Regions from separate parts of the Brevibacillus sp. DP1.3A genome, predicted to be linked through region 1. Evidence: riboswitches for the same ligand, from Rfam matches in the RefSeq annotation. Region 1 holds a riboswitch; each other region holds the start of a gene.

What was found. A riboswitch is a leader RNA that binds a small molecule or an ion and turns the genes downstream of it on or off. The one in region 1 is predicted to bind S-adenosylmethionine.
Region 2: it holds a riboswitch for S-adenosylmethionine, as region 1 does, so the genes downstream of both, HP399_RS12055 (homoserine dehydrogenase) here and HP399_RS28770 (homocysteine synthase) in region 1, are expected to answer to the same signal.
Region 3: it holds a riboswitch for S-adenosylmethionine, as region 1 does, so the genes downstream of both, HP399_RS16260 (ABC transporter permease) here and HP399_RS28770 (homocysteine synthase) in region 1, are expected to answer to the same signal.

The regions. Positions count from the first base shown of each region.
Region 1 is NZ_CP085876.1:6,214,212-6,217,489, reverse strand. Features, by position in the region: gene HP399_RS28775 (ArsR/SmtB family transcription factor) at 1-23, opposite strand, end outside; gene HP399_RS28770 (homocysteine synthase) at 181-1,485, opposite strand; SAM riboswitch class I at 1,576-1,682, opposite strand; gene HP399_RS28765 (rhodanese-like domain-containing protein) at 1,994-2,305, shown strand; gene HP399_RS28760 (SCO family protein) at 2,386-3,012, shown strand; gene HP399_RS28755 (YqzG/YhdC family protein) at 3,009-3,278, opposite strand, start outside.
Region 2 is NZ_CP085876.1:2,614,924-2,618,201, forward strand. Features, by position in the region: gene HP399_RS12040 (cyclase family protein) at 1-92, shown strand, start outside; gene HP399_RS12045 (DinB family protein) at 198-713, shown strand; cobalamin riboswitch at 976-1,182, shown strand; gene HP399_RS30985 (hypothetical protein) at 1,341-1,475, shown strand; SAM riboswitch class I at 1,572-1,678, shown strand; SAM riboswitch class I at 1,745-1,856, shown strand; gene HP399_RS12055 (homoserine dehydrogenase) at 1,946-3,211, shown strand; gene HP399_RS12060 (CapA family protein) at 3,274-3,278, opposite strand, start outside.
Region 3 is NZ_CP085876.1:3,569,794-3,573,071, reverse strand. Features, by position in the region: gene HP399_RS16270 (MBL fold metallo-hydrolase) at 1-238, shown strand, start outside; gene HP399_RS16265 (sulfite exporter TauE/SafE family protein) at 270-1,061, shown strand; SAM riboswitch class I at 1,180-1,284, shown strand; gene HP399_RS16260 (ABC transporter permease) at 1,394-2,326, shown strand; gene HP399_RS16255 (ABC transporter permease) at 2,331-3,278, shown strand.

The DNA.
Region 1 (3,278 bases):
CTTCCGATATTTAAAACTTTCACGTCTATCCACTCTCCCAAAATTTTCTTGAATGATAATATTATAAAAATACCGAATGAAAAGTTCAATTATTTTCGAACGAAAATAAAAAAGTAAAAGAAGAATCACAAACCTCTATCCAAAGAGATCACGTGATTCTTCTTTTCTTGTAAAGGTATGTTAACCTACCGTAGATAATTGCAACGCACGCTGCAAGGCTTGCTCCAGATCAGAGATGATATCGTCGATCGATTCTGTGCCGACGGAGAGGCGAATGAGTCCCGGAGTCACTCCGGCTGCTGCCTGCTCTTCTTCTGTCATTTGCTGATGTGTTGTGCTAGCTGGATGAATGATGAGTGACTTGGAGTCCCCGACATTTGCGAGATGGGAGAACAGCTTCACTGATTCGATCAATGTTTTTCCTGCCTCAATGCCACCGCGAATTCCAAAGGTCAGGATCGCGCCAGCACCTTTTGGCAAATATTTTTGTGCCAATTCATGCTGGGAGTCTGACTCCAGCCCTGGATAGCTCACCCACTCTACGGCAGAGTGATTGGTGAGGAATTGAGCTACTGCCAAGGCGTTCTGGCTATGCCGCTCGATGCGCAGATGCAGTGTTTCTAATCCTTGCAGGAACAAGAAGGAGTTGATTGGGGCGACAGCCGCTCCGATATCGCGTTGGAGCTGGACGCGCGCCTTGATAATATAGGCGAGTGGACCGACTGCCTCTGTATAGACGACGCCATGGTAGCTTGGGTCTGGTGTAGTCAGACCTGGGAATTTTCCGTTGTTCCAGTCAAATTTTCCTGAGTCTACGATAATACCGCCAATTGCTGTTCCGTGGCCGCCGATGAATTTGGTGGTAGAGTGCACGATAATATCGGCCCCGTGTTCAAAAGGACGGCACAAAATCGGAGTCGCGAAGGTGTTGTCCACGATCAAAGGCACGCCATTTTCGTGAGCAATATTGGCGATCGCCTCGATATCAGCGACATCAATGCGCGGGTTGCCGATCGTCTCGCAAAACACGGCTTTTGTCTTTTCATTGATATAGGCACGGAAATTTTCCGGATTGGATTGATCAGCAAAATGAACCTTGATCCCGAGGCGGGGAAGAGTGTGAGCGAACAGGTTGTAGGTACCGCCGTAGAGGCTGCTGGAAGCGACGATCTCGTCTCCTGCATGCGCAATATTTAAGATGGCGAATGTAATGGCAGCTTGCCCGGATGCGGTCGCGAGTGCGCCTACACCACCTTCGAGCAGGGCAACACGCTTCTCAAACACATCCTGTGTCGGATTCATGATGCGTGTATAGATATTCCCAAACTCTTTTAAGCCAAACAGGTTGGCAGCATGCTCCGTATCACGGAAAACGTAGGAGGTCGTCTGATAGATCGGAACAGCACGTGAGCCTGTTACAGGGTCAACCTCCTGTCCACCGTGTACCGCAAGTGTTTCTGGCTTCCATTGTTGTTGATCGGACATGTCCATCTCTCCTTTTACTATGGGAAATCGGCTAATAAAAAACGGAGCATTCTCCTGAGAAGAAGAAGGCTCCGATCATGCACGGGCTTGTGTTCATCTCTCAGAATCACTGGATTCTGCAGGAATTGGCACCATGCAGCTAGTCTGCTGGTTGCCGGGTTTCGTAGGGCCTGTCCCTCCACCGCTCTTGATGAGAAAAGTTGTTGTCGTAATTGTATGAAAATATCCCCTTGCTGTCAACGCATAATAGTAAGTTATCAGGGAGGTTTTTATGTATATATAGATGAAAGTTGTTCACTCATGCCATTAATTTGTAACGCTTTTGCCTCAAGCTGTTCACATCCCGTGTGGCTACTGTCGCAGCCAAATAGGAGATAATGGTAGAAAATAGGGAGCATGGATGCAGCGTGAAGCCAAGTGCTCTTCGCGTTAGAAAAGTAAAAAAGCGTGTGATATCATGGAGGTGGTTACAACTGATCTGATCGTACATATAGGAGGATAAATAGCGATGAGCCATGGAGTAAAGGAAATGACACCACAAGAGCTGTTGGAAAAGCTGGATGCCAAAGAGGAACTGCAAGTCATTGATGTACGTGAAGTAGATGAGTGGAATGCAGGTCACATTAAAGAGGCTAAGTTGATCCCACTCGGCTTTTTGCCGCACCGTATCGATGAGCTGGATAAGAACATTCCGATTGTGATGGTTTGCCGCAGTGGTGCCAGAAGCAATACAGCTACAGAGTATTTGAGTGCTCAAGGGTATGACGTGGCGAATATGGTTGGCGGCATGCTCGCATGGCCAGGTGAAGTGGAACAGTAAGAAGGTATAGAAACAGTGTGAATGCCTCCCGTGTGTAATCAGGAGGCATCTCGCATGGGACAAGCAGGGAGGAACAACCCGTGAGTGAAGGAACACAATTGCAGCAGGAATCTGCGATGAAAAAACATTGGTTTCCTGTGTTAGCTGGTATTATCCTTTTGGCTATCGTCGGTGTATTTGGTTATAAGTACATGACAGAAGAGAAGATCGAAGTGTTGAAGCCCATCGCGGATTTCACCTTAGACAACAGTGACGGAACAACCTATACATTTAATGAAAGTGCTGGCAAAGTACGACTGGTGGAGTTTATGTTTACCAAGTGCCCGGATATTTGTCCGGCTACTACGTACAACATGGCCAAGCTGCAAGATCAGTTGAAGGAAAAGGGACTGTTCGGAGACAAAGTAGAGTTTATCTCCATTTCCTTTGACCCTGATAACGATACGCCGGAAGTCTTGCAGGAGTACGCAGCCAAGTTCAAGGCAGATCAGAGCGGCTGGAAGTTCCTGCGCGGGGACGCTCAGGCTGTAGAGAAAGTGACGAAGGATTTTGGTCTGATGGTCATGAAGCAGCCAGATGGTTCTTATGCTCATACGGCTCGCATGTTCCTTGTGGATGGAGATGGAAACATGCGCCGCGCGTACGGGATGGCAGCTGACATGGACATGGAAGTCATGATGAAAGAGATGGAACAGCTCGCTGACTAGCGAGTCTCCTCATAGGAGATGTTTACGACATCTTCTGTCTGATTCACGAATTCAATATGAATGAGTAACGCCCACCTGCGATTGCCTTCTTGAAGCAAGAGCTTAAACGTCTCTTCCGACGTGGTGGGCGTTTTTTGTTTTCGTCCGACATGCAGGTAGTCCACAATTTGAGCGTTTGGATATCGCTTCATCGTCTCCTGCATCGCGAGCCTGCCCCATTTTGCATAGGGAGGCTGGGCATAGGTAGGGAACGGCTGAAAGAGGAA
Region 2 (3,278 bases), 3.0 Mb from region 1:
AGTATTTTCTGGTAGCTGCACCACTCAAGCTGATCGGCACGGATGCAGCCCCGGCAAGGGTCCTATTGTTTGAAGGCTTACATAGCGAATAATGGTGAGCGTCACCCGCCTGTGAAGATCAGGCGGGTTCGTTCGTATTGGGATGCATGGGGGTATAATTTGTCTAACCAAAATGAATGACGAGGAGTGGGAAATACATGCTCAGACGACCAGATCGCGATGAATACGTTGCTTATTTTGACTATTATATTGGGCTTGTACCTGAGGGGGAGCTGCAAACGATCCTCACACAACAAGGCGAGAGGCAAGTCGCATTATTTTCGTCACTTGCGCCCGAGCAAATGGATTATCGATATGCACCAGGAAAATGGACGGTAAAAGAGGTTTTGGGTCATCTCGTCGATACAGAACGCATCATGAGCTATCGCTTGCTGAGAATCGCGAGAGGAGATCAGACACCCCTCGTTGGTTTTGATGAGAATGCTTTTGTCGAACACGGGTGTTATCAGCTAAGAGACCTCTCAGATTTACTGGAAGAGTATAAGGCTGTTCGGGCTTCCACCATCGCACAGGTCCGCGGAATCTCTCCGGAAGCGTGGTTGCGTACAGGAATTGCCAACGGAAACAAGCTATCTGCAAGGACGTTGGCTTATGTGATTGCAGGACATGAAGCTCACCACACTACCATTTTAAAGGCTCGGTATTTGGGGTAGGTCAGAGCCTCTCCTCGTTTGTCGGCAACAGCTGGACGAATATTTTTCCGGCAAGAGACAGTCCTTTTCTGTTCCCCTGTGGATGAAAGGGAGAGGCTTTCAGAAACAGTCTTGCACACATTGACCACCTATAGGAGCAAACGGAAGTTTAACAGGCTATTCGGGTGGCTTGTGGCGAAAGGAATGGTTACTGACCCACGAGCAATGTTCGCAAAATAAGGGGAAATAAGGTAAAATCTGAGGGTGGTAGTAATAAATGACAATTTCATAGGTGGAAACAGGTTCCTTAGGGCGTAACCAATTCGCCACAAGGATAATAGGGAAGCTCGGTGCAAATCCGACACGGTCCCGCCACTGTAAGAGGGGAGTCAGCGTCCAACAAGCCACTGGTCTATCAAAATAGACGGGGAAGGCGACGCTAGACGATGAACCCATAGTCAGGAGACCTGCCTGTTTCGACAACACTGATAGACCTACGGGAGATAGGGAGGTGTTAGAGATGGCTTGCGAAAAACAGCGAGTGGACAAGTACGTCCCTCCTTTTCTGGCATTTTCTAACGATCGTCACGGTCGAGTGGAAAATGCTCTTTTTATTTTGGGCAGGATAAAAGAAGAGGAGGGTGTGCGATGATGCAACTTTTTATTTGCCAATGGTGCGGATATGTCGAGGAAAAAGAGCTGCCTGAGGAATGCCAGGAGGGCGTGTTTCATTGCACTTGCTGTAGTATGGAAGAGGTAGAAAGCCTGTTCACCCACAACTGAGAAAACCTGGCCAATTCAGATTGCAATCAGAAAAGAAAGAATTTTGTTGACGCTTGCCTTGGAATTTCTTAGAATAAAGCTCAACAGCATAAATGGTTCTTATCCAGAGAGGTGGAGGGTCTGGCCCGATGAAGCCCGGCAACCGTTGCATAATGCGACAAGGTGCCAATTCCTGCGAGACGTTTCGTCTCGAAAGATAAGAAGCGGGTTACTCCATTAGTAGATGAACCTTCTTCTTAGCGAAGAAGGTTTTTTTCAATTTCATATTTTCTTTATCCAGAGAGGTGGAGGGACTGGCCCGATGAAGCCCGGCAACCGTCACGCATATTTTGTGACAAGGTGCCAATTCCTGCAGGACATATACGTCCTGGGAGATAAGGAGGGGGAGCATTATTAGCTGCTAACAAGCCTTCTTCTTATCGAAGATGGCTTTTCTTTTTATCTAAAATTCGGGGTATGGGGTGGTCAGGATGAGTGCAGAAGTGGTACGCGTGGGATTATTGGGATTGGGAACAGTGGGTGGAGGCGTAATCAAAACGATCCGTTCGCAGCAGGAGAAGCTGGCTTCTCGTCTGGGTAAACGAATTGAGATCGTCAAGGCATTGGTGCGTGACTCGGAAAAAGAGCGGGCGGTTCATATCGACCCGGCTTTACTGACAACAGACTTTGAGGATGTATTGAGCAGTAATGTGGATATAGTGGTGGAGGTCATGGGTGGTGTAGAACCTACCTATGACTACGTCCGTGCTTTGATCGAAAAGGGCTGCCATGTGGTAACTGCCAACAAAGAGCTCCTGGCGAAAAAAGGAACGGAGCTAGTCGATTTGGCAAATCAACATCAAGTGCATCTTGCCTATGAAGCGAGTGTGGCAGGGGGCATCCCGATCTTGAGCGTGCTCCGGCAGTTCCTACGCACGAACGATATTCAAGGCGTTCGCGGTATTCTTAACGGAACAACGAACTTCATTTTGACGAAAATGGAGGCAGAGCAGCTCTCCTACCAGGAGGTTCTCAAGCAAGCGCAGGAGCTGGGCTATGCGGAAGCAGACCCTCGTTCGGATGTGGAAGGCTTTGATGCTATGTACAAGTTGTATATCTTGGCACAGCTTGTGTACGGAGAATCGCTGCCCTTAGCAGATGTTGTTCGCAAAGGAATTGCAGATTTGTCAGCAGGTCACATTCGGATTGCGAGCGAGCTCGGGTACCGGATCAAGCTGATCGCGCAGGCCTATCAAGCTGAGAAAGGAATTCGCCTATCTGTTGAACCAACCATGCTTCCGCTGAGCCATCCGTTGGCGCAAATCCACGACGCGTTTAATGCTGTCCAGCTATCCGGCAACATCGTAGGAGACTTGTTGTTTACAGGAAGAGGGGCAGGAGAGCTCCCCACAGCAAGTGCAGTCGTGGAGGATTTGGCCTATTTATTGACACAACCATTCACACCGCATCCTACTTGGAAAGAAAAAACGGCTGACAAAGCTGGAGTCACGGTGGACTCGGTAGAACACGTCCTATGTTATCTTGAGGGCTCGTGTCATACTGCTACGCCAGATCGTGTCTTGCATTTCCTTCAGCAGGCAGGAGTCAACGTGCATAAACTAAAAGTCCAATTCGACTTGGGAGGCGTCTTGCGCGCAGGTTTGATCGTGACAGGAATCAGCGAAGAGCACGAGTCCCTATTGAAAAATGATTTTGGCTTAGAAGTGCGCTGCTTCCCTATTATCGAATCTGCGTAAGTAAGAGGAATCATAAGAAGAAAAGCCGTATTTCTAGTTACCTGGAAACACGGCTTCTTTTGTCAGG
Region 3 (3,278 bases), 2.6 Mb from region 1:
GACTGAGTGGAAGGAAGGACACATTCCGGATGCACAGCACATCATGCTCGGTACGCTCGCCATGCGGCTGGATGAGATTCCTCACGATAAGCCTCTTCTCGTACAGTGCCGTTCCGGTGCCCGATCCGCTATTGGCGCAAGCATTCTTCAGGCAAATGGATTCAAGGATGTAATGAATTTGAGCGGCGGAATCTTGAAATGGCAAAAAGACGGCTTGGCAGTCGTAGAACGAGGGTAAAACGAATCGAGGTGTTGCAAAGGGTGAGCGTATGACTATCGACCTTGTGATCACACTGTTTGTTATCGGTTTCGCGGGATCATTTATTTCTGGTCTCGTCGGAATCGGGGGCTCCATCATCAAGTATCCGATGCTTCTGTACATTCCGCCCGCCCTTGGATTCGTTGCTTACACAGCTCACGAAGTATCCGGAATAAGTGCAATCCAAGTATTTTTTGCCACCCTAGCTGCTGTTTGGACTCTGCGAAAAGATAAGCTTATTCACTACCAGCTCGTTCTGTACATGGGAAGTGCCATTATCGTAGGAAGCTTGCTTGGAGGGTATGGAGGAAAATATCTATCGGCAGAAGCCATCAATATCGTTTACGCCATCCTGGCCACCATTGCTGTAATCTTGATGTTCCTGCCAAAAAAGCGAATGGACGAACGTGAACAGTACGAGGTTATCTTTCATAAACCAACAGCCGTATTATCCGCTTTGATTGTCGGAGGCGCCTCCGGAATTGTCGGGGCAGCTGGCGCTTTTATTTTGGTTCCCATCATGTTGATCATCCTCAAGATCCCGACAAGAGTTACGATTGCTTCATCTCTTGCCATTACCTTTCTTTCTTCCATCGGTTCGACTGCAGGGAAATGGATGGCGGGGGACATATTACTGTGGCCATCCGTGATCATGGTAATCGCCAGTATCATGGCAGCGCCGCTCGGTACGAAGGTCAGCAAACGTTTGGATACACGGGTTCTCCAAACCATTCTGGCCTTGTTGATCCTAGCCACCACGATTAAGATTTGGGCTGACATCCTTATATTCATACGTGTATGAAGATTTGCTTTTCCAAAATAATAAAGAAAAATCAATTGTCATTGAACAGGATTGACATATCCGAGTAAAATGATAAGATAAAAAAGAATTTTACGATGAAATTAAATTTCATAGAACATTCTTATCTAGAGTGGTGGAGGGACTGGCCCGATGAAACCCGGCAACCTTGGTCTGATTGACCTTACGGTGCCAATTCCTGCGGAGTTATTCTGCGAGATGAGAAGGTGGGAACCGTGTAATTGCCCCTCTTCTTTTCGGAGAGGGGTTTTCTATATTTATAATTCATAGTATTCATATCTTTTTACTTTGTATTATGTGAAGGAGGAAACAACGTGCTTCATTATTCGGTCAAGCGTGGCTTTCTCATGATCGTTACCCTTTGGATTATTGTCACGGTAACGTTTGTGACCATGCACCTGATTCCGGGTGACCCGTTCGCGTCTGACGCCAAAATGCTTCCAGAAGAAGTGGTAAAGAACATGCGGGCGGAGTACAACCTGGATCAGCCAATCACGGTACAGTACCTGCTCTATCTGAAAGGATTGCTGCAATTTGACTTGGGGCCCTCTATCCAGTCCAAGACGAGGGATGTGAACACGCTGATTGCAGAGGGATTCCCCGCATCGGCTGTTCTGGGACTCCAGTCGTTTATTGTCGCACTGGCAGGTGGAATCACACTGGGAATCGTAGCGGCACTCTATCACAATCGAACCTTGGATTTCTTGTCTATGTTTGCAGCCATCATTGGGATCTCCGTCCCCAGTTTTATTCTGGCGCCACTTTTGATCAAGTACATGGCGGTCAAATGGGAGCTTCTGCCCGTTGCTGCGTGGGGGAGTTGGGAGCATTCGATACTTCCAACGCTTGCGCTCGCTATCGGTCCGCTCGCCATTATCGCCCGTTTCGTACGAGCCAGCATGCTTGAGGTTTGGCAACAGGAATACATAAACACAGCGGAGGCGAAAGGGCTTGGCACCTTTTCTATTGTCGTTAGACACGGGATGCGTAATGCCATCCTACCGGTTCTTACCTTTATCGGTCCGCTGTTTGCCAACCTGATGACGGGAACCTTTGTGGTGGAAAAGATTTTCGCCATTCCCGGGCTCGGCAAATACTTCGTGGAAAGTATTTTTAACCGCGATTATCCCGTTATTTTGGGAACGACAGTGTTTTACAGCTTTGTGCTCATTTTTACTTTGTACATCATCGACCTACTGTATCGGGTGATTGACCCGCGCATCAGATTGACGAGTGGAGGGAAGTAGCGTTATGGCCAATCAGGCAACACAACTGGATAGCCTGTTTCGACCAGTAGACCGAAACAGGCTATCCGAAGAAATTCGGAAACGTCCCAGTCTCGGATATTGGCAGGAGGTATTGCAGCGGGTGTGCCGCAACAAGCTGGCAATGCTCGGGTTCTTCCTGCTCATGGCAGTGGTAACCCTCTCGATCATCGGTCCGATTCTCGTTCCCCACAGCCCGCATGAACAGTCATTGACGAAGGGTAATCTGCCGCTGTCGGACGAGCATTGGTTTGGAACGGATGACTTGGGTCGGGACATGTGGGCACGTACCTGGGTAGGCGGTCAAATCTCTTTGTTTATTGGTGTGGCGGCAGCTGCTATCGACCTAGTGATCGGTGTATGCGTCGGCGGGATTTCCGGTTACATGGCAGGGAGGAACAAGCTGGGCGACCGTGTGGACAACATCCTGATGCGATTGGCTGAAATTCTGTACAGCATTCCGTATCTGCTGGTGGTAATCCTGCTGATGGTGGTTCTGGAGCCTGGTCTCACTACGATCATTATTGCCCTTTCACTAACTGGGTGGGTCGGAATGGCCCGCCTGGTCAGAGGACAAATCATGCAGATCAAGCGTCAGGAGTTTGTGCTGGCTGCAGAAAAGTTGGGTACCTCTCATGCCAAAATTATCATCAAACATCTGCTGCCGAATACGATCGGCGTCATCATCGTCAACCTGACCTTTACGATACCGCATGCGATTTTTGCCGAATCGTTTCTCAGCTTTCTTGGGCTGGGTGTGCAAGCGCCAACCGCCAGCTGGGGAACCATGGCCAACGACGCGCTAGCGGTTATGCTGAGCGGACAGTGGTGGCGGCTGTTTTTTCCGGGATTCATGATTTCCCTTACCATGTTCGCGTGCAACGCGCTCGGGGATGGTTTGCAGGACGCACTGGACCCGCGGATCAGGAAATGA